DNA from 4 places in the Halomonas sp. 113 genome. Region 3 is predicted to be linked to each of the others. Evidence: riboswitches for the same ligand, from Rfam matches in the RefSeq annotation. Region 3 holds a riboswitch; each other region holds the start of a gene.
What was found. A riboswitch is a leader RNA that binds a small molecule or an ion and turns the genes downstream of it on or off. The one in region 3 is predicted to bind thiamine pyrophosphate.

Region 1 (7,240 bases), 660 kb from region 3:
TGCGCCAGGCCTGGCCCTATGGTTTTATTGCCCTCACGGTTTCATTCGCCGCCTATCAGGGTGAGGTTATGCGCGGTGCCTTTGCCGGTGTACCGCATGGCGAGCTGGAAGCCGCCAAGGCTTTCGGCATGTCGCGTCGCAAGGTTTTTAGCCGCGTATGGTTTCCGCGTGCTGTTCATCGTGCTCTACCAACGCTGACGGGCGAGATCATCCTGCAACTGAAATCCACACCGCTGGTTGCCACCATCACCGTGATGGACTTGTATGCCGTCATCACCCAGGTACGCCAGACCACTTACCTGACTTACGAACCGTTACTCTTCCTGGTCGCCGTCTACCTCTGCCTGAGCGGCGTCTTGATCGTTGGGCTGCGCTGGCTGGAAAACCGCGTACCACACTAACGGTCACTGGCCTGTGCGAGCATCACGTTTGTCAACGCTAATTCAGGACGTGGTATAACCGAAAAGGGGCCGTCCAGCAGCCCCTTTTTGCTTGTATTGATATTCGTATAGTTCTGATACTGGCTTGCTTGCCGTGCTGGCAACCGCGCCGATTTAGTCTTTATAGCTTGGATCCAGCGCCTCAAGCGTGCGCAGGTGCGCGGCCCATTCGAGTTCAAGATCGCCGTCTTCATGAATAGTCTGGTCGTATTGGCGCGCCACGTGGCGCGCCACCTCTTCTGGCACCAGCCGTAAGGGCTGGCCAGTAGACTGCGCCGCCACCTGTAGCTCACAGGCACGCTCAAGATAAAACATATTGTTGAACATCTCTGCAGCCGACGCACCGGTCGTCAGCAGGCCATGGTTACGCAACACCAATGCCGGGTTGTCGCCAAGGCTTGCCACTATTCGCTCACGCTCAGCCAGGTTCAGGGCAATGCCTTCATAATCGTGGTAAGACACCCGTTCGTGAAACTGCAGCGCAATCTGGTTAAGCCGTGTTTCAAGGCCCGACTCCAGCGACGACACCGCCACGCCAGCGCGCGTGTGAGTATGCATCACCCAGGCCGCATGGTGGCTAGCAGTATGAATCGCGGAATGGATGGTGAAACCAGCCGGATTCACTTGTTCTGGGCTGTTATCAATCTTATGGCCATCAACGTCAATCTTCACCAGCGAAGAAGCCGTAATCTCCTCCCAACGCCAACCGTAAGGGTTGATCAGGAAACGTCCCTTCTCACCAGGCACCCGCGCGGTAATATGAGTGTAGATCAGATCCGTCATGCGATAGTGGGCGGCCAGACGATAGCAGGCTGCCAGCGCGATGCGGGTTTCTTGTTCGGCGTTGCTCTTCGTGGTGCGTTGAGGCTTATCGAGACTCATCAGGTGTTCCTTTGCAGCAAAGTGATTGTCATGCAACGTGTTTAGCGTTTACGTCAGTAACCGCGCGCCCGATCAACGCCCATGGCAAGCGGCTGCCCATCGCGAAGGGCGCGGGCGGTGTCGACAACCTGCCCTGCGACCACCTCTGGCAACGAATCACTAGCAATGTGTGGCGTGATGCGTAGGCACTCATGCTGCCAGAAGGGATGATCCGCAGGCAGCGGCTCTGCACGGAACACATCCAGGCTCGCCCCACCCAAATGGCCGTGTTCGAGCGCTAGGAGAAGATCGTACTCGACCAAGTGCTCACCCCGACCGATCTGCACCAACCAAGCGTCTTTGGCGAGCTTCGCGAACAGCGCCTTGTTAAGCACGTTTTCAGTGGTAGCCGTCAGTGGCAGCACATTGATCAGATAATCGGCGCCATCCGCTGCCGCCATGACAGCCCCGTCACCTGTCAGATAGGTCACGCCTTCAACCGGGGCTTGTGGCTCGCTGCGGCAGGCTACGTGTATAGAAAAGCCAAGCGCGGCCACCGCTTTCACCACGGCGCGCCCCATGGTGCCGTGTCCCAGCACCGCCACCTTTCTTGATGCTGGCGCGCGCATCGTCAATGGCGCCCAATGCGCCTTGGCAGCATTTTGCTCCAGGGTGGTGAACTCACGCTCACGATGGAGCACCTCATGCGCGGCAAAACCCGCCATCAAGTCGGCCTGATGTGGATCCCGCACCCGGGCGATATGTACTTCATCGCTCAGGCCAGGATGCGCCAGCAGGGCATCAACACCGGCACCGATAGACATCGCCAGCTCAAGATTAGGATAGCTCTCGAAAGCCTCGTCATTGGGCAACCAGCAGATCGCAAAACGCACATCTTCAGGGTTATCGATCTCATGGGGATGGCGCAGGACGACATCACTCGCTTCATCGCGCAAGGCGTTACCATAAATGGCATCAAGGTCGAGCGAATCACTGAGATAGACGCCTAAAATCGAGTTCGTGTTGGTCATGCAACTTCCTACGGTTCACATTCGAAATAGCAGTGGCTGTAAAACAGCCACTTGTTACTCAACTGTATAATAATTCACGTACCGATGCCATGAAACGCCATTACAGCACCTAAACTCTCATCGCTGTAATGATGCTAATAAATTGTTTCCCGATAACTTTCCATGTCATACACCCTTGCATCTCCCTCACCCGCCTCCTACACTCCACCAACGAACAGCTTGACGGGGTGCCGGTGAAATCCGGCTGAGATGGCGCAGGGCGTAGCAATTAATGCTGCCGAGCGCTGATCCCGCAGAACCTGATCCGGCTAATGCGCTGCTACTTACACAAGTTCGCAGCGAGGGTACCGGCGTAGGGATCAAGCGATGGCCACGGCTGCTCTCTCACGATCGCACGCCGCCCTTCTGCGCCACTCCCTCGATCTTTTTCGCCCGCCCTCCGGATCATTACCACCGGAGGAGTCATGGGCTACCGCTTTACTGATCTCACTACCACTTGCCAGAAAGATTGGCGCGCCTATATTGAGCACGATTTTGTGCGCCAGCTAGGCACCGCCACGCTGCCCGAAGCGTCGTTTCGCCACTATTTAAAGCAGGACTACCTGTTTTTGATTCACTTCGCCCGCGCCTATGCGCTGGCTGCCTACAAAAGCCCCACCCTCGCCGATCTTCGCCAAGCCCATGAAGGCTTGAAAGCCATTGTGGATGTGGAGCTGGGCCTGCATGTGGGCTTTTGTCAGGAGTGGGGGATTTCCGAGCAAGAACTGGAGGAGCTTCCCGAAGCCAGAGCGACGCTTGCCTACACCCGCTATGTGTTAGATACCGGCAACCGCGGCGACCTGCTGGATTTGCACGTGGCGTTGGCCCCCTGCCTGGTGGGCTACGGCGAAATCGCCAACTGGCTAAACGCCCAGCCTTCCACCCTGCGCGGCGCGCAAAACCCTTTTGATGCCTGGATAGCCATGTACGAAGGCGAGGAGTTTCAGGCCGCCATGCAGGCGGAGCTTGAATGGCTGAATATCCGCCTTGCCGACATTACCTCCGCCCGCTTTGCCGAACTGAGCAAGATCTTCCGCGACGCCACCCGCCTGGAAATCGACTTCTGGCAGATGGGCCTAGAGCTGATAGACCAAGACCTCACCCACTAATTCAGCAAAACAACACAAGGAAACGACAGTAATGACTAAGACCGTAACAAGCAAAACCAGCCACTTTTTAGCCGAAACCGCCCAGGTCGATGCCGCCGCCATTGCGCCGCTGCCCGGCTCACGTAAGGTATATATCGAAGGTTCGCGCCCGGATATCCGTGTGCCGTTCCGGGAAATTTCACTGTCGCCGACCAAAACCACCGGCATTGATGAAGAGAACCCGCCACTGCTGGTGTACGACACTTCAGGCCCCTATAGCGATCCGGATGCTAACAATGACCTGCGCCGCGGTCTGCCGGAACTACGCCGAGCCTGGATTGAAGAGCGTGACGATACCGAATTTCTATCAGGCCCCACGTCTGATTACGGCAACCGCCGCGCCAACGACCCGACGCTTGCCCAGCTGCGCTTTGATCTAACCCGCACACCACGCCGAGCAAAACCGGGCAAGAACGTGACCCAGCTGCACTACGCCCGCCAGGGCATTATCACCCCGGAAATGGAGTTTATCGCCTTGCGCGAAAACCAGCGCCGTCAAGCGCTAGGTACCGCTGAAGTAGAGCGCATTCTGGGCCATCAGCACAAAGGCCAGAGCTTTGGCGCCAGCCTGCCGGAAGAAATCACCCCTGAGTTTGTGCGTGATGAAGTCGCCAGAGGGCGGGCGATTATTCCCAATAACATCAACCACCCAGAAAGCGAGCCGATGATTATTGGCCGTAATTTCCTGGTCAAAATTAACGGTAATCTGGGTAACTCAGCGGTGACTTCTTCTATCGAAGAAGAGGTAGATAAGATGACCTGGGGCATCCGCTGGGGCGCGGACACCATTATGGACCTCTCCACTGGGCAGAACATCCACGAAACCCGCGAGTGGATTTTGCGCAACTCGCCGGTGCCGATTGGCACAGTGCCTATCTATCAGGCGCTGGAAAAGGTCAAAGGCGTGGCCGAAGACCTCACCTGGGAAGTCTTCCGCGATACGCTGATCGAGCAGGCCGAACAGGGCGTGGACTACTTCACCATTCACGCGGGCGTACTGCTGCGCTATGTGCCGCTCACCGCCAAGCGGGTCACCGGCATTGTCAGCCGCGGCGGCTCGATCATGGCCAAATGGTGTTTGTACCATCACCAGGAGAGCTTCTTGTACACCCACTTCGAGGAGATCTGCGAGATCTGCAAGCAGTACGATGTGGCGTTCTCCCTCGGTGATGGCCTGCGTCCTGGCTCAGTGGCCGATGCCAATGACGAAGCACAGATGGCGGAGCTAAAAACCTTGGGCGAGCTGACCCATATTGCCTGGAAGCACGATGTGCAGGTGATGATCGAAGGCCCCGGCCACGTGCCGATGCACCTGGTGAAAGAGAACATGGATAAGCAGTTGGAATACTGCGACGAAGCGCCCTTCTATACCTTAGGCCCGCTGGTAACCGATATAGCCCCCGGCTACGACCACATTACCTCGGGCATTGGGGCGGCGATGATCGGCTGGTTTGGCTGCGCCATGCTCTGCTACGTCACCCCCAAAGAGCACCTGGGCCTGCCCAATAAAGACGACGTCAAAACCGGCATCATTACCTACAAGATTGCTGCCCACGCGGCGGATCTCGCCAAGGGCCACCCGGCAGCGCAGCGGCGGGATAATGCACTCTCTAAGGCACGCTTCGAGTTCCGCTGGGAAGACCAGTTCAACCTGGGGCTAGACCCGGATACTGCTCGGGAGTACCACGACGAAACCCTGCCCAAAGACTCCGCCAAGGTGGCACATTTCTGCTCCATGTGCGGGCCAAAGTTCTGCTCCATGAAGATCAGCCAGGAAGTACGTGACTATGCCAACGAACATGGTCTAAACGGCGATCAGGAAGCGGTGATGAAAGGCATGGAAGAGCAGGCAGAGAAGTTTCGCAACAAAGGCAGTGAGCTGTATCAGGAAGTTTAAAATAGCGACTTACTGAACAGCATTGTGACTATATGTGGCCCTTGAGTCTTAGCAAAACTCAAGGGTCACATTAATATCTAATCGCCACAGGCCAGCCACTGAATTTGCTCTAAGAGTATTTAAAAGTAATTACCGTCCAAGTAGATTAATTATACATTGCTCGTGTATGATTCTCATTTGCGCAGCGCTCTGTTCATAGCGTTTTATTTAAAACCAACACCATTCAAAGAACCGATTCCAGATGAAAACCAAACTTTACTTGGCGGTAACCGTTGCTCTGCTTAGTGCAGGCATGTTAACTGGCTGCAGCGATGATAACGAACCAACAGCCGCAGGCACACAGGAGGAAGCGCCGAAAAATAATGCAGCTCTCATGCTGAAATATATTCCGGCTGACTCTCCCTACTTCATGGCAACACGTGAAGCAATGCCTGAACAAGATGCTTTTGATCGTTATCAACGCATGCAGCCCAAGGCTAGCATTGAGTCTAGTCTGGATGAGCTACGCGAGACACTGCCCGAGATAGACGATGAAGTGATGCATTCGTTGATGACGGTATTGATCGCCATGAGTGAAGAGCTGGTCGATGTTGAAACGCTGGACGATGTCCATGCGCTGGGCCTGAAAATGAACCCTCAGGCCGCCCTCTATGGGTTGGGTATCTTGCCTGTTTTACGTATGCAACTGCAGGATGAAGATGCCTTCCGCGAAACGCTGCAACGCATTTTGACCAAAGCAGACATTAACCTGAGTACGGCCACCACCAACGACACCGAATACTGGGTGCTGACGCCTGAGGGGCCCGTCAAGGCGATTCTAGCCATTGACGACCAGCAACTGCTGGTGTCTGTGGTACCACAGAATGCTAGTGACGAGCTGCTAGCACAAGTGCTGGGTAACACTCTGCCCGACAGCAGCATCGGTGATACCGATGCACTGGCAGAGCTTGAAAAGCGCCATGGCTTTACACCTTACGGCGCAGGGAAAATCGACTCCTCACGCCTACTTAATGAGCTGAGCACCCCCACTCACTCAGGTACTCAGGCACTGATGGAAGCGGTTGATGCCGAGCAATTGGATTTATCCGCCTGCCAGGCAGATATCGACCGTATCACGAACCGCTTCCCTGGCCTTGTAATGGGCTCGCGCGAGAACGATCTTGACCGCATGGAAATGAACCTGATTCTAGAAACCGATGAGGATATTGTCAGCGACCTGCGCACTCTGACGACTCAGGTGCCGGGCCTAGGTAGCACAGAAGGTATGGCCAGCTATGGCTTAGGTCTGAACATGCCGCTGTTGGTTCAGACCGTTCAGAAATATGCTCAGGAAGTGCGCCAGAACCCCTTCAGCTGTGATGAACTACAAGATCTGAACAGCTCCTGGAATGAGATCAACATGGCGATTAATAACCCGATCACCATGATGATTGGTCAGTCACTATCTGGCTTCAGAGCTCGTATCAACAGTCTGACAATGACAGACGGCGAACCTACCATGACGGGGCTCCTGACGCTTGCTTCACAAAATCCTCTTTCCCTGCTTTCTGCCGCAAGCTCTTTCGCGCCGGAGTTAGGGACTCTAGGGCTTGAACCCGGTGGGGAAGCCAAGCAAGTCGAGAGCATGATGCTGCCCCCTGAGGCACCGGAACTCTACGCCGCCATGTCTGACACGGCTATTGTACTGGGCGCTGGTATCAGTGATTCGGCGACACTGCAGAAAGAGCTGGAAGCCCCTGCCTCAGAGCGCAATCTGCTTGTTCATGGACACATAACAGGCGAGTTCTACCACTCACTGGCCAACTTTGTGGAACAGATACCATC
Region 2 (7,240 bases), 1.6 Mb from region 3:
CGCACCGCTGGGGCAAGCACTCCTGGGGCCAAATCGAGCAGGCCCATATCCCGGTTGAGCTCATTCACTGCCATCCCTACCTGATGAAAGGCAATCAGCATGCTCTCCAGACTGCCGTCGTACTCAACGGGGGTAATGCCCATGTGCAGTGCGGTATCCAGCACGGCGACTATATCCAAGTAGTAGGCAAATGTTTCAGCAAAATCTTCCCAGGGGTGCATGGTGGCGTAAGCAGAGATGAAGCGATTAGGCCAGTCGCTGGGCGCCCCCTGCTGGTAGTAGCGCTCTAACGCTTCGGCATAGGTTGGCCGGTGGTGATTGCCAAATACCGCACGGCAATTTTCTTCATCGCGATCCTTAACCAATACATCCCAATAGTAGTGGCCGATTTCATGGCGGAAATGACCAATTAATGTGCGATGGGATTCGTTCATGTCGACCCGCAAACGCTCGCGTTCAACGTCGTCGGCTTCTTTGATGTTGATGGTGATATGCCCTGCTGCATGGCCGGTATACACCTTCTCTGGCTTGGCGGTGGAACGCCATAAGCCCTGGTCGGGGAGGGCATCAGCCATAAATGAGAAGCTTAACGGCACAGCAATGTCGTCGTCTTTGGTACCGTGGGGAAGTTTAAGTAGATCCAGAGTATGAAAAAGGCGCCGTTTAGCAGCCTCTAGTGCCGCCCAACGCTCACGGTGGCCTGCAATATTGAGGTCGGGTATTACTTCGTTGTAACGACAGCAGTCGCAGAGCGTGTCCGCTTGGCCGTGTTCCATCACCACCAGCCGATTACATACGTTTTCAACAGCGTAGTTGTGGCACTTCATTAGCGCTGTATCGCAACCCGGGTGGGTACAGCGATAGCCGCCGTTATCCAAGGGCTCAATGGCCACGATATTGCTACAAGCAGGGCACCAGCCTACTTCTGACTGACAGGCAAGGCAGTGGGTGTTTTCGTAGAACAGCGGATTGCCACAGCGGCAGTGAAAGGTCTGCATAGATAATTCCCTGTGTTTAAACACGCGCTTTCGCCGTGGGCGATCCGCAAGCCTGCGGCACACTGATTAGCCGAAGCATAGCCAGCGTGGTGCCACAATGGAAAGGCTAATTGACGTCCTGGCGTAGATTTTGTTTACTCATGAGATACTTGGTTGACGTTAACGTCAACTTGCTGCTATACCCTGTGTACTTGCCTTACCGCGATGCGTTTTAAAAACAGCTTTTTTAATACTCGCACCCATAACAACCACAACCATAAATAGGAGCAACGCTATGTCCGTTCGCGAAATTCCCATGTATATCGATGGCCAGCCCGTGCAGTCACAGAGCCAGGAGTGGCGCGACGTGGTCAACCCCGCGACGCAAGAAGTAGTGGCTCGAGTGCCGTTCTGTACCGCTGACGAAGTAGAACGCGCTATCAGTAGTGCCAAAGAGGCGTTCAAGGAGTGGCGTAAAGTGCCGCTGGGGAAACGCATGCGCATCATGCTCAAGCTGCAGGCGCTGATTCGCGACAATACCGCTGAACTGGCGGCACTTATCACCGAGGAGCATGGTAAAACCCTGCCCGATGCGGAAGGCGAAGTGGGTCGTGGTCTGGAAGTGGTAGAGCACGCTTGTTCGATTACTTCGTTGCAGTTGGGTGAATTAGCCGAAAACGCTGCCAACGAGGTAGACGTTTACACCATGCACCAGCCGCTGGGGGTGGGGGCTGGGATTACCGCCTTTAACTTCCCGATTATGTTGCCCTGCTTTATGTTCCCGCTGGCGATTGCCACCGGAAATACCTTTGTGCTTAAGCCCTCCGAACAGGATCCCAGCTCCACCATGCGCTTAGTGGAGCTAGCCCATGAAGCGGGTATCCCAGCGGGCGTGCTCAACGTAGTGCACGGTGGCCCGGACGTGGCCAATCAAATTGCCGATCATCAGGATATCAAAGCGCTCTCGTTCATCGGCTCTACCCATGTGGGGTCGCTGCTGTATAACCGTGCAGCAGCGGCGGGCAAGCGCATGCAGGCGATGATGGGCGCCAAGAATCACTGTGTGGTTATGCCTGATGCTAACCGTAGTCAAGCGATCAACAACCTGCTGGGCTCAGCTTTTGGCGCTGCGGGCCAACGCTGCATGGCGAACTCGGTAGTGGTGCTTGTCGGCGAGGCACGCGAGTGGCTAAGCGATATAGTAGATGCGGCGCGAGCAATGAAAGTAGGCCCAGGCACTCAGCTTGATGCGGACTTGGGCCCGCTGGTGTCACCTGCTGCCCGTGATCGTGTACTACGTTTAATCGATGCAGGGGAGAAAGAGGGCGCCAAACTGATGGTTGATGGTCGCAAGGTTCAGGTAGAGGGTTACCCCAACGGTAACTTCGTGGGGCCGACCCTGTTTGCCGATGTAACCGCCGATATGACCATTTATCGCGAAGAGATTTTTGGCCCCGTGCTGTGTGTGGTCAGTGTTGAAACCCTGGATGAGGCGATTGCCTTTATCAATGCCAATCCCAACGGCAACGGTACCTCCATCTTTACTAACTCAGGCTGGGTAGCGCGCCGGTTTGAAACCGATATCGATGTTGGACAAATTGGTATTAACGTGCCAATCCCCGTACCGGTCGCTTACTTTAGTTTCACCGGGTCAAGGGCTTCAAAGCTGGGCGATTTAGGGCCCAATGGTAAGCAGGCGATTGCATTCTGGACACAAACAAAAACCGTAACGGCACGTTGGTTTGAACCCGAGAATGTTTCCAGCGGTATTAATAGCACGATTTCGCTGGGTTAAAAAAGTGGCGCTAACTGGCTCCGCTTAAGCGGGGCCAGTTGCTAACGAGGTCGGTTAACCGCTTGGCAGATCAAGCCAGGTGGCTGGCTTAAAAGTTGTCAAACAGCGGAAGGCTCTCTTCAAGCAGCTGTTCAATGGGGCCGAGCTGGCTTTCATGCAATACTAACAGCGACTCCTTACCCATAAAGTGTTCAGCAGGGGGGACGAGCAGAGCAAACTCACCCTCTTCAAGGTGAAACTCATGTATTTCGCGCATTCCCAGCGGAGTTACACACTGCGTGCAGCGGTAGGTGTCATCTTCGCCATAAATCAGCCGATGGTACATTTTAAACAGCGTATATAGTGCCAAACCACCCTCAAAGGCTGGCCAGCGCGCAGGGGTCTCGCGAATATCGTTGGTAAGGTCTTGCCCTTCGGCTTCGGCGTCTGCAATTGCATTGGCAAGCGGGGCGGCAAGAATGGCGCTGTTGTCGGCAGGTAACGGTGTGTTGTGCTTAGAAGCGTGTTCAAAATCTTGTACAGCGCGCTTAAAGTCAGGAACGCCATCAAGAGTATAGTCGACATGCTGGAGGTCTTCGGGCTCACAGCCGCCATTTTCCCAGCCATGAATGACGCGAAGTGTCATTTGACCCCGTGTCATTGGGCGGGCAAGCAGCATATGTAGCATTATACGAATGTGCAGCTGACGCTCATCGGTATCATTTTCAAATGCTCGGTAAGGGTCAGTAAACAGCTCGTTTAGACGACCGGGGGTATGTTCCTTGGCTTCGTTATGGCTCATGACAGTGTCCCTTTGAACGAACTGTTTATTAAGAGTAGCGCATGTTTTTTTGTCACAGAACGAATCTTCAGTATGGCGAGTAGGGCGGCTGAATAAAAGCCTCTTAATTCAGCTTTTTGTTACACAACCGCTAAGCCGTTTTTATGAGATGGCTAAACTTAACAAGAAAGAGGTGAGCATGTCTTCATCATTAAGTCGTTTTAACGTGCCTGAAACATTGGATGACCTGCCTGACGATATTCGCAATACCATTTTGACCGTTCAGGGTAAAGCGGGTTTTGTGCCCAATGTCTTTCTGATGTTGGCCCATCGCCCTGCTGAATTTCGTGCTTTTTTTGCCTATCACGATGCGTTGATGGAGCGCGAATCAGATACCCTCACCAAAGCCGAAAAAGAGATGATTGTAGTGGCTACCAGCGCACGTAATCGCTGCCTATATTGTGTGGTTGCTCACGGGGCACTGGTGCGCATTTACAGTAAAGACCCGCTACTCGCTGACCAAGTGGCGATCAACCATCGGGTGGCGCCGATTAGCGAGCGCCACCGGGTGATGCTCGATTTCGCCATGCACTGTGCCATCGATGTGGGTGAAATGACTGATGAATGGCTTGCCCGCCTGCTGGAAGTAGGCTTTAGTCAAGAGGATTGCTGGGATATAGGCGCGATCGCGGCGTTTTTTGGCTTGTCGAATCGGTTGGTTACCCTGGCAGGTACGCCACCCAATGAGGAGTTCTACCTGATGGGGCGAGTGCCTCGCTAAGAGGCGACCAGCGCACCTTAACTTTACTAAGCTATGATTTTGATTGAGAATAGTTCTTGAGACAGCGCTTCGAACAGTACCCAAAAACGTACTTAGAAAAAGCGCTTAGCAAAACACCTACATTCACTGTCGCCAGGGGAGCCCTGCATAAAAGGGCTGAGATGCGGCTACGCAGACCCTGGAACCTGATCCGGTTCGTACCGGCGGAGGAAGTGCGACATGCTTTACCTAACGTTAGCCGTGCTTGGTGCGGCGCTGTGCTGCTTTGCTTACTTAGGCCTCCGGGCTCGCTGGGTGAATGGCCCACTTGATGACTATGTCACCGCCCGTAACTCGCAAACGGCATCTACCCTGGGGCTCTCCTTCCTTGCCTCCGGCATGGGCGCATGGATTCTCTTTGCTCCTCCTGAAATCGGCGCCTTTGTTGGCCCGCTGGCCCTGGCAGGCTATGCATTAGGCTCTGCGCTGCCGTTTATCGTCTTGGGGCTGTATGGGCCGAAGATTCGCCGGGCGCTGCCCGAGGGGCGCAGCATCGCCGAGTTTGCCGAAGCGTGCTATGGCCCTGGTGTAAGGCGCTGGGTAACGCTGGTATCAATCGCCTATATGGCGTGCTTTTTAGCTGCCGAGCTAACCGCTATTGGCGCCATTACCGCGCTGCTTTCCGATGTGCCCCCCGCACTGGTGATTATTGGCGTGGCGCTTACCACGCTCATCTATACTGCGGCAGGTGGTCTACGGGCCAGCCTTGCCACTGACCGTTGGCAGGCGTGGTTGTTACTGGTACTGCTGTGTGTGGTCGGTGGCATGGCCCTATGGCGGCTTCCCACTATTCCCAACGAGGCTGCGCTTCCTGCCATTCCCATCACCAGTGCGCTCAGCGTAGCGTTAACGCTAGTGATCGCGGTTACCGCGGCCAATCTCTTCCATCAAGGCTATTGGCAGCGCGTGTGGGCCGCTCAAGACGATCAAAGCCTGGGGCGCGGGGCATGGTTAGGTGGCGCAATGACGGTAGTCGTCGTCATGGTGATTGGTGGTCTGGGTGTATTGGCCGCGATAAGTGGTGTGCCATTAGGCGAGCCGCCGATGCCATTTTTTGCCCTGTTAAGTGATGCTCCTGTTTGGCTGACGCTACCCGCCTTGGTATTAGCGGTGACCTTGGTGGCCTCCAGTGTTGATACGCTGCAAAATGGTATTGCCTCGTTGGTGGTCGCGCGCAGCGAGCAGCAGGGCGTATCACTGGTGGCTGCCCGCTGGGTGACAGTGGTAGTAATGGTACCGGTGGTATTAATTGCCTTGCAGGGGTTGTCAGTACTGCGTCTGTTTTTGATTGCCGACCTGCTGTGTGCTGCCATTGTGGTACCTGTGCTGTTGGGCCTGTGGCAACGAATGACGCCACTGGCCGCCATTGTAGGTGGCATCGCGGGGCTGCTGGGTGCCATTCTCCCAGGGTGGTTAAGCCAAGGAAGCTTGGTCGCCGGGATGGTGGCCGCCAGTTTTCCGGGCAGTGTCCCTACCTTGGGGCCATTCGTCGGGGCGTTAATCGCCTCAACGCTGGTGAGTGTGCTGTTAGCCTACTTAACGCTAGCTATTCGCAAGGACATCCATGATTCGAACTCTTCTGACTACCCCTGAAGGTGAGACCCACGAGGGGGATGAAAGCCTGTTGGCTGTCTGGCAGGCGACGCCTGGCAGCCATATCTGGATCGATATGCAGGGCGAGTCCCAACAAAGCGAGCGGGCGATTTTAGAGGCGTTTGAGTTTCACCCCATGGCGATTCAAGATGCCCACAAAGAGCGCCATCCGCCAAAAATTGAAGAGTTTGATAATCACACCTTGATTATTTATCGTGGCATCTCCTCCTTTGATGCCGAACTAAACTATCTGCCTCAACAGGTCTGTTTCTTTGTGGGGGAGCGATTTCTGGTCACCCTCCATCCCGGCCAAGCGCTCTCCATAGAACGGCTATTCAACGAGCACGGTAAAGCCTTGCTGGCCCATTCGCCGGAACATGTCGCGCTGCGGGTGATGTATATTTCTGCGGGCTTTTATATCGATAGCCTGCTTGAGTTCGAAACGGCGTTAAGCGATCTGGAAGACGAACTGCTGGAAAATGGTAATGATGTGCTAATGCGCAAGATCATCACTTACCGTTCCCGGCTGGTTAAAATGCGCCGCATCTTTAGCTACCACCAGGGGATTACCCAAGAACTCACCGCTTATGACTATGAGCATTTACCGCGGGAAGAGAGCGAAACCCTGCACGCCATCAACGATGTAGCGGATCGCTTCGAACGCCTCTACACATTGACCCAAATGTACTACGACATTTGCGGTGACCTAATCGATGGCTATATCTCTATTTCCTCCCACCAGCTAAATATCACCATGCGGGTGCTCACGGTGATTACCGCGATTTTTGTGCCGCTCACGTTTATTGCCGGGATTTACGGTATGAACTTCGAAAATATGCCCGAGCTGCGTTATCAGTATGGCTACTTTTTTGTCTGGGGAGCCATGTTGGGTATTGCGGGTGTCATGATTTGGCTATTTAAGCGCAAGCATTGGTTTTAAGGACAGGTTTTAAGGACAGGTTTTAAGGACGGGGTTTAGTCTCCCCATAGAACGACTCCAGGAAACAAAAAGTTGACCCATGCATAGGTGGTCGGTGGCTGAGTGTGGCATCCTCTCCAGCGACCAAGACTATAAGGCATAAAGCCGTCGACTAGCGTTTTCACTGGGAGTTGTTCCATGACGATTATGATTATCGGGCTGCTGATTTTTTTAGGCAGCCACTCTGTACGTATCTTTGCTGAAAACTGGCGTCAGCAGCAGATTGCGAAACATGGCGAAACCACTTGGAAAGTCGCCTATTCGGCGGTATCCATCGTTGGCCTGGCCATTGCTATATACGGTTTTGGCCAGATGC
Region 3 (7,240 bases):
TTCCCTGAAAAATCGTACTGGCAGCCATATCAAATGCTGAAAAGTGTCATTGCCGACTTGCAAAGAGGCACAGGATAGCGGAAAAGCAAAAAGCTGTATATCTAGCCATGCTTATCAATGGCAAAGCGGAAAGGGCTTCCCCGTCGATAAGTCTACGAGGGGGCGCTGTAACCCCATCCCTGGGCGCTACATTTGCCATCTGCCCGCCATGGACGGCGGAAATGCCGGAATTGTATGGAACATATTCCGGCCATGGCAAATGACCCCCTCTACGACTTATCCACGGCGCCCTTTCTGTATGTGCTCACAATATACTAGCGACAAAATTGCACCGCTCACTCCTGCTCAGCCGCCCAAAATGCTTCAATCAATCCCTTACTGGAAGCATCCATCCGCGATAGATCTCCCTCATGGTCGATAATTTTTTGGGTATCCGTGGCAATCTGTTTGCCTAGCTCAACGCCCCACTGATCGAACGGGTTGATATCCCAAATCACCGCCTGAACAAAGACTTTGTGCTCGTAAAGGGCGATAAGCGAACCCAGGGTCGCCGGGGTGAGCTGGTCAAGCAGCACCGTTGTCGAGGGCTGGTTACCCCGATAACGCTTGTGCTCTGGCCGTGGGCCGTCGTCTTCCAAAGCGTCATCACCAAGCATTAATACGCGGGACTGCGCAAAACAGTTGGCCAGTGCCAGGCGATGCTGGGTTTTAAGGTGGCGGCGGGTATCTGGATCTTCCACCTCATCGTAGCGCTTGAGCGGCGCGATAAAATCACACACCACCGGTTGAGTGCCCTGATGCAATAGCTGATAAAACGCATGCTGGGCGTTGGGGCCAAGCTGCCCCCAGAGCACAGGGCAGGTGGAGTAGTTAATCGGCTGGCCTTGACGGGTAACCGACTTGCCGTTGGACTCCATCTCAAGCTGTTCAAGATAGGCGGCGAAATACTCCAAGCGCCCATCGTAGGGCAGAATGGAGTGCGCACGGATATCCAGGAAGTTGACATTCCAGATTCCCGCTAACGCCAGCAGCACGGGCAGGTTCTCCGCCATTTCTGCCTCAGCAAAATGGCGATCCATGGCGTGCGCACCGGCTAAAAACTCGCGGAAATTCGCCATCCCAACCACCAGCGCAATGGGTAAACCAATGGTGCCCCATAGCGAGTAGCGCCCGCCTACCCACTCCCAGAAGGTTAATTGATGATCGTCAGCAATGCCCCACTCGGTCATTTTCTCAGGGCTCGCCGACACACCAATAAAGTGCTGACGCACCACCAACTCAGCGCTAATCGGCGTCGCACCATGCTGGGTCAAGCGGCTAAGTAACCACTCCCGTGCGGTGTTAGCGTTGGAAAGTGTATCAATGGTGGTGAACGACTTGGATGACAACACAAAGATAGTGGTTTCAGGATTCAACCGGCTCAGATAGTCCGCTAACTGGGAGCCATCCATGGTGGAGGCAAAATGCACCTCAACCGGATGAATATCTTTGGGTCGGAAATCTGCCAAGGCATGGGTGACCATTAGTGGGCCTAGATCTGAACCGCCTACACCCAGGTTAACCACATGCCGAATCGGCTTGCCGGTGGCACCACGCCACTGCCCTGCGTGCAGCCGGCTGACCAAGCGCTCCATTTGGGCAAGGCTTTCATGCACGGCAGCGACGATATCTTCCCCCTCAACCTCAAGCGTCGCATCGGCGGGTAAACGCAGCGCCGTATGTAACGCCGGGCGGTTTTCGCTGACGTTCACTCGCTTACCGCTCAACAGCGCTTCAATAGCAGAGGGTACGCACGCTTCACTAGCCAGCGTAAACAGATGTTCGAGGGTATCATCATCCCAGCGCTGCTTGGAAAGATCCAGCGTCAAGCCCGCCACCTGGCGAGTAAAGCTTTCCCAGCGGGAAGGCTCGGTGCCAAACAGCGTTTTCAAGTGGACATGCTGCAGCGTTTCAGCGTGATGCTTTAACGTCTGCCATGCCGGTAACGTATCGGGTGTAGCGCTTGATGCTGAGGCCATTTAGCTTCTCCAGTGGCGTCGATCCTTGCAGCGGGGTTCATTAAACAGGTTAATAACCTTAAACAGGGCTGTTCTAAACGAGTCTGTGCTAGACAGGCCTGTTCTAGTCAATTAAGGGCGCGTAAACTAGCACGCCTTTTCCATGATCCCGGCTTGCCCATGAGTGATGCATCTTACCGTGACGCTATCTTTTCGACACCCCTTGACCGAGTCGCGCGGTTCTCTTTCGACGAAAAGGTGGTCGCCTGCTTTCCTGACATGATCCGCCGATCGGTACCCGGCTACGGGCAAATTCTTGGCATGTTGAGCTTAATTGCCCAGCGCCACCTGCGCCATGGCGCCCATGTCTATGATCTAGGCTGTTCGCTGGGCGCTTCCGGCCTTGCGCTGGCAGGGGCGCTGGCGCCTGACGCCTTTCGCTATACGGGCGTTGACCTATCGCCCGCCATGGTCGCCCAGGCTCAGCAAACCTTTGCTGACGAGTGCCCAGCGTACGCTATGCAGGTCGAAGAAGCCGACATTCGTACCCTCGAGTATGCATCTTCGGGCATGATCATTCTCAATTTTACCCTACAGTTTCTACCCGCCGCCGACCGCGATGCACTACTGGCGCGGCTTTATGCAGCGCTGGAACCCGGCGGCGTGCTGATTCTCTCGGAGAAAACCGTCGACGCCGACGAGCGCGACAACGCCTGGCGGGTAGAACGCTACCACGATTTCAAGCGCGCCAATGGCTACAGTGATCTGGAAATCAGCCAGAAGCGCACCGCTCTTGAGAACGTACTGGTGCCGGATACCCTCGATGCACTTCATGGTCGTTTGAAACAAGCAGGTTTTCCACGTTCGATGACCTGGTTCCAGTACCTTAACTTTGCCTCACTGATTGCGTTTAAGGAGGGTTAAAGGTGGCGCCACTACCCGACGATCATCGCGCAATTTATCAGGCGTTTTTAGATCAAGCTACGCTTGATGCCTCACTAACGCCCTGGTTAGCGAAGCTTCCCGAGCAGTTAGCTCACGGGCTTGACCGTAACCGCCACGGCGATTTATCCGCCTGGGAAAAAGCCGTGGCCAAGCTTCCGGTGCTGCCCGCCGAGCGGCGCGTGGATTTAAACAGCGACACCGTCAGCGTTGATCTCGATCTTAGCGATAGCCAGCAGCGCCAATGCTTTAACCTGCTTAGAAAGCTTGCCCCATGGCGTAAAGGCCCTTTTCAGCTAGGCGGCATTTATATCGACACCGAGTGGCGCTCTGACTGGAAGTGGCAAAGAGTGGCGCCACACCTGGCACCGCTAAAATATCGCAAAGTGCTCGATGTGGGTGGCGGCAGCGGTTACCACGCTTGGCGGATGGCCGGGGCAGGTGCTGCTTTTGTGCTAATCATCGACCCTTCGCCACGTTTCTACTGGCAGTTTCAGGCAGTACGCCACTTTGTGGGTGATGCGGATGGCGGCAAAACGCAGTTTTTACCCGTGGGCATTGAAGATGTGCCTGAGAATCTGGGCTTTTTCGATACGGTATTTTCCATGGGCGTGCTCTACCATCGCCCTGCCCCGTTGGAACATCTTCAGCAGCTAAAAGCCGCGTTAGTTCCGGGCGGCGAGCTGGTGCTAGAAACCCTGGTAGTCGAAGGCGACGAGCAGACCGTATTTGTGCCCGGCGAACGTTACGCCGCCATGCCCAACGTCTACTTCCTGCCCTCTTCTCAAGCACTCTGCCACTGGCTGGAGCGCTGCGGCTTTACCAACGTGCGCGTGGTCGATGAAGCCGTTACCACGTTAGACGAGCAGCGCTCGACGGAGTGGATGACCTACCAATCGTTGGCTGATTTTCTCGACCCCAACGACCGCACCCGCACCATTGAAGGCTACCCTGCACCGCGGCGGGCGGTGATTTTGGCGAATAAGCCGGGCCAATTAGCCGTTAGCCGTTAGCCGTTAGCCGTTAGCCGTTAGCCGTTAGCCAAGTGTGCGAAGAAGGTGTCAAAACCGCCCCGGCGTCCGCCAAGCCGCCGCATTGAATTGCCCCCCAAATATTGACTTATACTAAAACTCATAGTAACAGTAACTTTTCCGAGGGGTGCCTATTATTCAGGCTGAGATGGAGTTATCCAAACCCTTTGAACCTGATCCGGCTGATACCGGCGTAGGAACGGACATAAACCATATATGAATCTGTTTTGACACCTACGCCTGTATTATCCGAATCTCAATGCAGGAGTGTATCGTGTCGCAAGGTAACTCAACGCCCGCTAACGCATCTACGCTCAGTAGTACCTCCCCTTTTAACACGTCTGATAAAAACCGCCTGAACTCCGTACTTGCCAAGCCACGCTTGGCAGCAATCGCCGTAACTCTGCGTAATAATGAAGTTCTCCTCGTCCAACGCAGTAAAGAACCTCAACGGGGCACTTGGGGCTTCCCCGGAGGATCAGTGGAACCGGGAGAAAGCCTACATTGTGCAGCAAAGCGCGAATTAATGGAGGAAACCGGTATCACAGCATTGGTAGGACCGTTAATTGATGTAGTAGAAGTAATCGGATATGACCCAGAGGGAAGTCACCACCACTTCGCCTTGGTTGCCCTTTTATGTCACTACGTTGATGGCGAGCTACGGCCTGGTGATGATGCTGCGGACTGCCGCTGGGCGAAAGTTATAAACGGAAAACTCAACTTCAATGAAGCCTTAGCTGATCACGTCGCAGATACTGTCGTGAAAGCCTTTAATTTGCACAGTTTGATCGTCAAAGAAAAATCAAACGCGATTCACAGCTCCAATTCAGCTTTTTAAACTACTCGCCATCATTCGTATCAGCAAAATACGCCTCTTTGTCCACCGAAAGAGATGAATATAATGATGCACAAACATTATACGAATTTCACCAGCCTCTACAGAGATACACTGCATAAAATCTGCTTTGAATATGAATATGTTAACTCACCTAGAGGAAATAAAGAGCGAGAACTCATTGGCTTCAATATCCGACTCGACAATCCTCCTGATCGTTTTTGTCTAAGCAAAATACGCAAACAAAATGTTGTTTTTAATTATGCAGAAGCGTTATGGTATTTATCAGGTAAAAACGACTTAGCATTTATTTCCTGGTACGCCCCTTCAATGCAACGCTACAGCCCAGATGGTATAAGCTTACCTGGTACTGGTTACGGAGCTCGTCTTAAAAACTTTGGTGCAGACACGCTCGATCAAATCGAACGAGTGATTGATATCCTTAAAAATGACGATCCCGACAGTAAGCGCGCTGTCCTTCAAATATTTAGTGCGGAAGAAGATCTTTATCGACGCAATATCGACGTTTCATGTACCTTGGGTCTTCAGTTGCTACTCCGCGAAGAAAAGTTGAACATGGTCAGCTATATGCGTGCAAATGATGCCTACGTTGGCATGCTGAACGATATTTTCTCTTTTACTTTCTTGCAAGAGTATATTGCTGCCCGCATAGGCTGCAAAATCGGTCACTACACACATCAAGTTGGTTCTATTCACGTCTATGAAAGCACACATGAGCGTGCGCTTGAACTTTTGAATAGTAATGAAACTATACCCCAGCCAGGCACAGTACCTTTAATGCCAATTGGCACCTCCCCGACGACCATACGCAAACTATTGGAATATGAGTCAGAGATCCGTAGCGGCTTGTTGACGTTTAATGATATGGCTAATCTTAACCTAACGACGTATTGGCGAGATGTGCTGATGTTGTTCTGGATCTATCGCCAAATCAAGATAGGGAATGCGCTGCCTCAAAAGGCGTTAGAGATAATTAACCCCTACTATCAACCGTTTCTTATTAATCGCTGGGGATAGTACAAGCATTCATACATGAGCAAATATTAGGGGATTTATTTTTATGAATACTAATTGGACTGAACAAAATATCGCCGAGCTTTTTGACGCTTATGATGATTGGGTGGAGAATGCTTTTGGCTATCAACCACTCATCGCGGAGTTAACCTGCTCTTATGGCAAGGGAATTAGTGTATTGGACTACGGCTGTGGCAGCGGCAAAGTGTCCAGAAGATTAAGAGACGACGGATTCGACTATGTCACCGGTGTTGACATCTCTCCAACAATGATTGAAAAAGCAATATCCGCAGGCACTAACCGTCTTCGCTTTGAGCAAATCCATGGTCCAAATTTGCCATTTCCTGATAACAGTTTTGAAGCTGTCATTAGTTGTTTTCTGTTTATTAACATTCCCGAAAGACGTGAACTAGTACGCATCACTACGGAAGTAATGCGCATACTTAAACCTGGCGGCTCCTATTACATCCTCGACACTCATCCTCAAACCACCGGAGTCGATTATCCGACCTACCGCAATGGAGAGCATGGTATTTCCTATCAAGACGGAGATAATCGCCCAGTCTACCTCACGATACCGGGAAGGCAGCAACCATTAGAGATTGTCGACAAACAATGGGGTTTATCCACATATCGAAATACATTCGCCGCAGCGGGGCTTTCACTAACCACAGAGCGTAATCTACCATTTGACAATTCGCAGTTGCCAGTTCATACGAGTGAATTCCGCACTCTACAGGACACAAAACCCTATATTCTACTGCGCGCCACAAAGCAATAAAGACAGACAATAGGTATTAACTAAGTGCCTATGCAAAAGTAAATCAGGTATAAATATCTAGTAAGCTACTGATTTTTTTATAACCTTTAATGCACGAAAAATTATGCATAGACACTTAGTGGCACTGAAAACACAGCTTCAATACACGCTCACCGCCGCAAAATCACCAGCCAGCGTCCCAGGTTCATAACACTGGCCAGCGAGGCGGCCACGTAGGTAAACGCGCAGGCGGTGAGTACGTGCCGGGCACCGGGCATATCGTAAGGCGGGACGTACTCTTTCAAGAGCGGCAGCGCGCGGTTAAAGCTGGCATCAAACTCAACCGGCAGAGTCACCAAATGTACCAACGCTGCGGTGCCAAAGCTGATCACCGCCATGGCAATTACAATGGCCAAACCACCCGGCAGACGCGTCAATAAAAACAGAAAAGGTGCAGCCATCATCAGTACAGCGCCGAGTTTCTCAGCTTTTTGGGCAACGCCGACTAAGCGGCTACGCGCCAGTAGCGGCGCGTAACCCTGGTGATGCTGAATGGCGTGCCCTACTTCATGGGCAGCCACCGTGACGGCCGTTAGCGAACGCCCATCGTAGTTATCCGGTGAAAGACGTACGCAGCGGG
Region 4 (7,240 bases), 1.7 Mb from region 3:
CGAGATGGCGATGGAGGAGGCGCTGTTTCCCCCGTTAGGGCTTGAGCATAGCTACTTTCAGGTGCCTGAAGCGCAGCAGGCGAACTATGCCTACGGTTACTCTAAAGAGGATGAACCCATTCGGGTGAACCCAGGCATGCTGGATGCCCAAGCCTACGGATTGAAATCGACTGCCGCAGACGTACTAACGCTGGTGGAAGCCAATATGAGTGGTGCTGAGCTTAATGAGCCACTAAGCCAAGCCTTGGCCGCTACGCGCACGGGGTACTTTGAGGTCGGCGATATGACCCAAGGACTGGGGTGGGAAAGCTATGCCTACCCGGTGGCGCTCGATCAGTTACTGGTAGGCAACTCGCTTGAGATGATTTTGCAGCCCAACCCTGCCAACCGCTTAACCCCACCGCTAGTCCCCAGGCAGGAAGCGCTCTATAACAAAACCGGCGCTACCAACGGCTTTGGCGGCTACGTGGCTTTTGTACCCAGCGAGCAAATCGGCATTGTGCTGCTGGCTAACCGCAACTACCCCAATCAGGCGCGCATCGAAGCTGCACACCATATTCTTACCAAGCTGACTGAAGCGCCCTAAGCAAGCAGCCAGACAACCTGATGCCGCCTTCGTGAACTGCACCCCAATCGTTGGATATTCATCCAATGGTTGGGGTGTTTTTTATGGCGATATAAAGAAGATCAAACAACCGAAAGTTGCATTTTTTGCTGTCGATAAGGAGACTAGCACCCTCCCCCGTCACTTACCTTCACTGCGAAGAGCCCTTTCCCATGCGTCTAAACGCCGATTTTAGCCACTTTGCCTGTGTTACCCCGGAAGAGTATCAGTGGGTCGATTCCCCCAGCGCGGGGGTAGAGCGCATGATGTTTGACCGGATTGGTGATGAAGTTGCTCGCGCTACCAGCCTTGTGCGCTACGCCCCCAATACAAAGTTTGAGCGGCATACCCACGGCGGCGGCGAAGAGATTCTGGTATTGGAAGGCGTGTTCGCCGATGAGCATGGGCGCTACGCGGCGGGCAGCTACTTAAGAAACCCCATTGGCACCGGCCATACCCCGCAAATTGGCGAGGAAGGCGCGCTGATATTTGTCAAACTGCACCAGTTTGACCCCAACGACACGCTACAGTTGGCAGTGCCAGCGCATCGGCTGCCCTGGCAGCCTGATCGACGCCCGCGCATTGCCTATAAAATGCTGCACACCTACAAGCAGGAGCGCACCAGCCTGGAGCGCTGGTCGGCGGGCACCTCCATTACCTACCCCACGCTGCTGGGCGGGCTGGAGTTTTTGATTCTGGAAGGCACACTGAGCGATAGCGAACAGAGTTACACGGCAGGCACCTGGTGCCGCTACCCCAGCGGTTCTGCTCCGGCACTTACCGCCGGTGATGATGGCGTCATGATGTACCTCAAACGCGGCCATCTGCCAGCCGCTTAGCTTCGCGACATACCCAGGAACGGCAGCAGCGTAAGGGCGGCAATAAGCCCCACTGCTAGCAGTACTAACACGACCTGCACCGGGTGAGCGGCCAAACGACGCCACAGCGTCTCCGCGTCACCCCGCTCAACCGCCGCCTGATGCTCGCGTTGGGCGCGCTCAAGGCGCTCCGCCTGGTAGGCCTCTAACGCCGCGATGGCAGCGTCGTGCTGATGTGGATTGCGCAGCCAAATCGCGTCAACGCCCAGGCGGAAAAAGCCCGCCTGGGTTTCATAGGTATCAAAGCCATGGGCAGCGAGCAGGTCACGCACCTCCATGGCCTCTTCGTCGGTCACATGGCGCAGCCGGAACAGTAGTTCAGCCATTGGCGTGCCTCAAGAGTCGCTCTTCCCCACCATCAGGTCTGCCTGAATCACTTCGATCCAGTAGCCGTCCGGGTCTTTAACGAAGATAACATCTTTCATCTTGCCCTGATCGGAGCGTTTGACGAAGGTGACGTCATGCTCGTCGAACCACGCCTGGGCCGCTGCCAAATCCGGTACGTTGAAGCAGATATGCCCAAAGCCCTGGGGTTCGGCATTGCCATCGTGATAGGCGAAATCTTCCTGGTCTTCAGTCCCCCAGTTGTGGGTCAGCTCCAGCAGCCCTTTCTGGCTAAACGTCCAGGCGGTACGCGCTTGTGCATCGTCCGGAACGCTGTCGCTGGGTTCCAGGTTGGCCAGGAAGTAGAGCGAGAACTGCATCTCTTCGAAATCCAGCCGCCGCATCACCTGCATACCAAACACTTTTGAGTAGAACGCCAATGCCTGCTCAGTGTCTTTCACCCGCAGCATGGTGTGGTTTAAACGAAACCCTTGAGTTTGGGGCGGCGTAGCCACGACGCCGGGATGCTGCTCGCCTTGAAAACTCATTTTGCTCTCCTATCGCTGATGTTGATCATTGAATCCATTGAGCTTCACGTACCGCTTACCATGGGGGCTTTATGGCCATAATAACAGCCCTTACAAGCACGTAGGCAGTGTCGTATCGAGGTGCCGATAAGCGCACTGGCAATACTAAACAAAAACCCTACACTTATTCTTCATAAGCTTTACAAAAAGCAGTTCCCGCAACATGAGTGATGCCCCACCTTTGAGGCGTCTACAGGAGTTTTCCATGAGTGCGATCGATATGACGCTGGGTGACCACCTGACGCTAAAACAGCTTTCCAATGCGCTTCACAACGGTTTTTCGCCGATTGTTGAAGTCGAGTCGATGGATGGAATCTACAAAGTGCGTTTTCACCATGCTAACGGCGTGTCTGAGCTGAGCGATAACAAGGGCCACGTCAGTACTTTTCTGGGCACGGGCGAAATCCGCGATACCCTGGGCCAACTGGGCTTGACCCACGGCGTGCTAACCTTCGCCGACCAGTGTGGTGACGAGATGATTGGGGTCGAGGGTAAAGCGATGACACCTGATGAAATGCTTACCTACGGTACGCGTATTTCGTTTCGTTAGATTGCTATCGTCCGCATCCGGGGCTTTACAGGGCTACTTCAGGCAAGGATAGTAATCCCTCGACAGGGGCGCCCTCCGTTACGGTTGGGCTGAGAAGCACCCTTTGAACCTGAACCGGATAACACCGGCGTAGGGAGTCGTGGTAACGCTTACCACCTCCCTGCCGGGAGGATGCTATGACCCTACGCCCGCTTGGCGATTACCTTGAGACGCTGCGCTCAGTGACACCGCTGGTTCACTGCATGACCAACTATGTGGCCATGAACAGCACTGCCAACCTGCTGTTAGCCACCGGCGCGTCGCCCGCCATGCTGCATGCGCCTGAAGAAGTGGCTGAATTCACGGCTATCTCCGCGGGGCTGTCGATTAATATCGGTACGATCTCTGCCCACTGGGCTGACGCTATGCTCACCGCCACAGCGACTGCCGATCAGCATGCCATTCCCTGGGTATTAGATCCCGTCGCCGTTGGCGCCACGCGCTATCGCCAAACGCTGTGCGCGAAGCTGCTGGCCGCTAAACCCAGCGTGATTCGTGGCAATGCGTCTGAAATTCTTGCCCTTAACGGTTTAGCTAGCCAAGGCCGTGGCGTGGACGCCACAGCCGCCACCGACCAAGCCGTGGACGCTGCGATAGCATTAGCGCAAAAACACGGCTGTATTGTCGCGATGACCGGTGAAAGCGACTGGGTGACGGACGGCACACAGTACTACCGCATTAACGGTGGCCATCCTTTGATGCCCCGCGTAACAACGCTTGGCTGTGGGCTGAGCGCGCTAGTGGCGGGATTTGTGGCTGCCAACCGCGACGCCCCACTGGGTGCAACGGCAGCCGCGCTGGCCTGCTTTGCGGTCACAGGAGAGCGTGCGGGCAGCAACGCCAACGGGCCTGGTAGCTTTCAAGTGGCACTGCTGGATGCGCTGTATCAACTCACCCCTGACGACCTCACTACTTATGCCCAACTGGAGGCAATCCATGCCGCTTGATCTATCGCTCTACTTGGTCACCGATGCCACGCTCTGCCAAGAGTATGGTTTGGAACAAACGGTTGAGGCAGCGGTAAAAGGCGGTGTCACCATCGTGCAGTTGCGTGACAAGCATGCCAGCGACGAACAGATGATTGCCCAAGCCAAACGGTTAAAAGCGCTTCTGGCAGGCACCGGTGTCCCGCTGATCATTAACGACCGTTTGCAGGTGGCACTAGAAAGCCAGGCAGATGGCCTGCATGTCGGTCAGAGCGACGCAGCCGTTCAGCAAGCGCGCCGGGTACTAGGTGAGCAAGCGATTATCGGCCTGTCGATCAATACTATCGCCCAGCTGCAAGTCTCTCCGTTTGAGCTACTCGATTATGTCGGGATTGGCCCCGTGTTTGCCACCGAGAGCAAACAAGATCACGCCCAACCCATCGGCTTTGGCGGTTTAGCGGCGCTGGTCAAGGCGTGCCCACTGCCCAGCGTGGCCATTGGTGGGCTGAAAGCGGATCATGCGATTAGCGTACAGCGCGCGGGAGCGAACGGTTTAGCGGTGATATCGGCCATTTGTGGCCAGCCCGACCCTTACAAGGCAGCGCGCGCTTTTCAGATTTTCCAAGCCGATTCGGCGTCATGAATCAGTTAGAGCATATCGTCGCTTTTGTGCGGGTAGCCGAGTTGGGTAGCTATACCCGCGCTGCTGAAGCGCTGGATATTTCCCGCACTCGCGTATCCCGCCAGGTCATGGCACTGGAAGAGACATTGGGCGCGCGACTGATACAACGCACCACGCGACGACTACATCTCACTGAGGCCGGAGAACGCTATCTAGTCCGCGCCCAAGGGATACTGCAAGCGCTCGATGAGGCCGCCGCCGAGGTGGGCCAAGGTACCAGCGATGTGCGTGGGCGGCTGCGCGTTAATGGGCCGATGAGCTTTGGTACCCGCTACCTAGCGCCGCTCGTCGCCCAGTTTATGCACACCCACCCCGCGCTAGAGGTGCGCCTGGATTTGAACGACCGCCGTGTCGACCTGCTTGAAGAGGGTTACGACGTAGCGATCCGTATCGGCAGCCTGCCTGACTCCAGCCTGGTGGCGCGCCGACTGACGCGGTGCCGCCTACTGTTTTGCGCATCGCCTGAATATCTTGCCAACCACGGTGAACCCGACAGCGTTCAAGCCCTTGCCAAGCACCACTGCCTACGCTACCGCAGCGGCCAACAGAGCGCTGACTGGAAGATTGCCACGCAGTCATTGACGGTCAATGGCCCACTGGAAAGCAATAACGGCGATGTACTCACCCACGCCGCGGAAGCTGGCCTGGGCATCGCTCAGCAGCCCAGCTTTCTGGTCACAGAGAGTATCGCCAGCGGGCGTTTAGTGCCCATCTTGACCAATGAGCCAGCGGTACGGCTCGATGTTCATGCCCTCTACCCCGCCCGGCGCTACCTGCCCGCCAAGGTGGAACGCTTCATCGACCTGCTCACCGAGGCGTGGGGCGATCCGCCAGTTTGGGAGCAGAACATTGGATTGTCGCCCATTACGCAACAGTGATGTGCAAAATACGCTGATTATCTCGATCTTATCCGGCTGTAAAGTAGCGTCATCAACCACTCGATGGAAGCTACTACGATGACAACGCATACTCACTCTGCCCCCTCTCTACAGCCCTCTGTACAGCACTCTTTACAACCCCAGGCCATCTCGCTACTGCGCGTCGCACTGGGTGTGATGGCCCTTGCTCACGGTTTGCTCAAGGTGTTTGTATTTACCCTACCGGGCACCGTCGGCTATTTTGAATCACTGGGTTTACCAGGGTTTCTGGCCTACTTGACCATTGCCGCGGAAGTGGGCGGTGGAGCCGCCCTGATTCTGGGTGTTTACACCCGCTGGGTGAGCCTGGCACTGGTGCCGGTACTGCTCGGCGCTGCTTGGGTGCATCTTGGCAACGGCTGGATGTTCTCAAATGCCGGCGGCGGTTGGGAATTCCCGGTGTTCTGGACGCTGGCGTTAATCGTGCAAGCGGGCCTGGGCAGCGGCCGCTGGGTGTTAAGCAACCGATTCGCCTAACACCTAACACTAGCACCTAACCCTATTGCCAGCGCTTGCTTACCGCCAGCGTTGGCCATGCTGCTGAGGAGAGTTACTCATGTTACCTAGCCTGTTTATTTCCCATGGTTCGCCCATGCTGGCCCTCAATAAAACCCCGGCTCATGCCTTTCTACGTGAACTGGGCAGGCAGCTTGCGCCCAAGGCGGTGGTAGTGGTCTCAGCGCACTGGGAGAGCCTGGCGCTTAAGGTCAGCACCAGCGCCAAACCAGAGACCATTCACGACTTTGGCGGCTTCCCACAGGCGCTTTTCGAGTGCCAGTATCCTGCCCCGGGTGAGCCGAAACTGGCTGAACGGCTGGCCGTGTTACTGGGCGCCGAGCGGGTAGAGCGCGGCCTGGATCACGGCGCCTGGGTGCCTCTTTCACTGATGTTTCCTGACGCCAATGTGCCGGTTGTCTCGCTGTCACTTCCGGTGCGCTGGAGCAATGCGGAGCTGGCCACGCTGGGCGAGCGCCTGTCGGCTCTGCGGGAAGAGGGGATTTTGGTGATCGGCTCGGGCAGCCTGACCCATAACCTGTATGAAATCATGCCCCAGGAGAGCCCTGTGCCCGCCTGGGTAGATGAATTTGCCACTTGGGTAAGCGAACGCCTTATCGCCAATGATCGTGAAGCGCTGCTTAGCTGGGAGCGCGCACCCTATGCGCAGGAGAACCACCCGACCCCTGAACACTTTCAGCCATTGCTGGTGGCCATGGGGGCAGGAGGCGACGCAAAACAGCTGCACCACAGCGTAGAGCACGGTGTGCTTGCGATGGACGTTTATGCGTTTAGCTGATCGCTACCCCTAACGATTCAGATTGTGCTGCTCTGAAAGGCTTGAGATCACGCATTAACAGCGCAAACTCAAGCTGTTCAGGGGTAATGCTGACCTTGGGAACGGGGATTCGCACGCGATGCCCAGAACCAGGTGCTGCGCTCTGCGCTTCACCTCCTAAGTTCTCGATATGCTTGAGCACGAAGCGGTGATTGCCACCTGGCAGCATAAGCTCCATGCCATCCCCTACTTCAAAGCGGTTTTTAACCTCGACTTCCAACCTGCCACGAGCCGGATCGAAACCCAACACTTCACCGACGAACTGTTGGTGAACGCCGATCGAGTTCCCCTGCTCATAGCTTTGGAACTCACCGTGCACATGGCGTTGATAGAAGCCCTCGGTGTACCCTCTATTCGCCAGGTTCTCAAGTTCATCCATTAGCCGTTTGTTAAAGGGGCG

Region 1: it holds a riboswitch for thiamine pyrophosphate, as region 3 does, so the genes downstream of both, tenA (thiaminase II) here and YERSI8AC_RS08875 (NUDIX hydrolase) in region 3, are expected to answer to the same signal.
Region 2: it holds a riboswitch for thiamine pyrophosphate, as region 3 does, so the genes downstream of both, YERSI8AC_RS16620 (sodium:solute symporter family transporter) here and YERSI8AC_RS08875 (NUDIX hydrolase) in region 3, are expected to answer to the same signal.
Region 4: it holds a riboswitch for thiamine pyrophosphate, as region 3 does, so the genes downstream of both, thiM (hydroxyethylthiazole kinase) here and YERSI8AC_RS08875 (NUDIX hydrolase) in region 3, are expected to answer to the same signal.

Annotation. Positions count from the first base shown of each region.
Region 1 is NZ_LR881453.1:1,228,456-1,235,695, reverse strand. It holds gene YERSI8AC_RS05815 (ABC transporter permease) at 1-401, shown strand, start outside; gene YERSI8AC_RS05810 (class II aldolase/adducin family protein) at 555-1,322, opposite strand; gene YERSI8AC_RS05805 (NAD(P)-dependent oxidoreductase) at 1,376-2,332, opposite strand; TPP riboswitch at 2,546-2,708, shown strand; gene tenA (thiaminase II) at 2,797-3,480, shown strand; gene thiC (phosphomethylpyrimidine synthase ThiC) at 3,512-5,416, shown strand; gene YERSI8AC_RS05790 (hypothetical protein) at 5,658-7,240, shown strand, end outside.
Region 2 is NZ_LR881453.1:3,503,761-3,511,000, reverse strand. It holds gene YERSI8AC_RS16640 (zinc-binding metallopeptidase family protein) at 1-998, opposite strand, end outside; gene YERSI8AC_RS16635 (CoA-acylating methylmalonate-semialdehyde dehydrogenase) at 1,273-2,772, shown strand; gene YERSI8AC_RS16630 (hypothetical protein) at 2,861-3,553, opposite strand; gene YERSI8AC_RS16625 (peroxidase-related enzyme) at 3,732-4,313, shown strand; TPP riboswitch at 4,438-4,543, shown strand; gene YERSI8AC_RS16620 (sodium:solute symporter family transporter) at 4,533-5,945, shown strand; gene corA (magnesium/cobalt transporter CorA) at 5,917-6,885, shown strand; gene YERSI8AC_RS16610 (NnrU family protein) at 7,063-7,240, shown strand, end outside.
Region 3 is NZ_LR881453.1:1,892,031-1,899,270, reverse strand. It holds gene pgi (glucose-6-phosphate isomerase) at 336-2,018, opposite strand; gene cmoA (carboxy-S-adenosyl-L-methionine synthase CmoA) at 2,178-2,921, shown strand; gene cmoB (tRNA 5-methoxyuridine(34)/uridine 5-oxyacetic acid(34) synthase CmoB) at 2,924-3,952, shown strand; TPP riboswitch at 4,084-4,187, shown strand; gene YERSI8AC_RS08875 (NUDIX hydrolase) at 4,245-4,808, shown strand; gene YERSI8AC_RS08870 (thymidylate synthase) at 4,872-5,843, shown strand; gene YERSI8AC_RS08865 (class I SAM-dependent methyltransferase) at 5,887-6,621, shown strand; gene YERSI8AC_RS08860 (zinc metallopeptidase) at 6,771-7,240, opposite strand, start outside.
Region 4 is NZ_LR881453.1:147,321-154,560, reverse strand. It holds gene ampC (class C beta-lactamase) at 1-586, shown strand, start outside; gene YERSI8AC_RS00895 (cupin domain-containing protein) at 778-1,443, shown strand; gene YERSI8AC_RS00890 (DUF6164 family protein) at 1,440-1,808, opposite strand; gene gloA (lactoylglutathione lyase) at 1,818-2,354, opposite strand; gene YERSI8AC_RS00880 (hypothetical protein) at 2,599-2,943, shown strand; TPP riboswitch at 2,998-3,096, shown strand; gene thiM (hydroxyethylthiazole kinase) at 3,120-3,929, shown strand; gene thiE (thiamine phosphate synthase) at 3,919-4,551, shown strand; gene YERSI8AC_RS00865 (LysR family transcriptional regulator) at 4,548-5,468, shown strand; gene YERSI8AC_RS00860 (DoxX family protein) at 5,547-5,984, shown strand; gene YERSI8AC_RS00855 (DODA-type extradiol aromatic ring-opening family dioxygenase) at 6,064-6,801, shown strand; gene trhP (prephenate-dependent tRNA uridine(34) hydroxylase TrhP) at 6,794-7,240, opposite strand, start outside.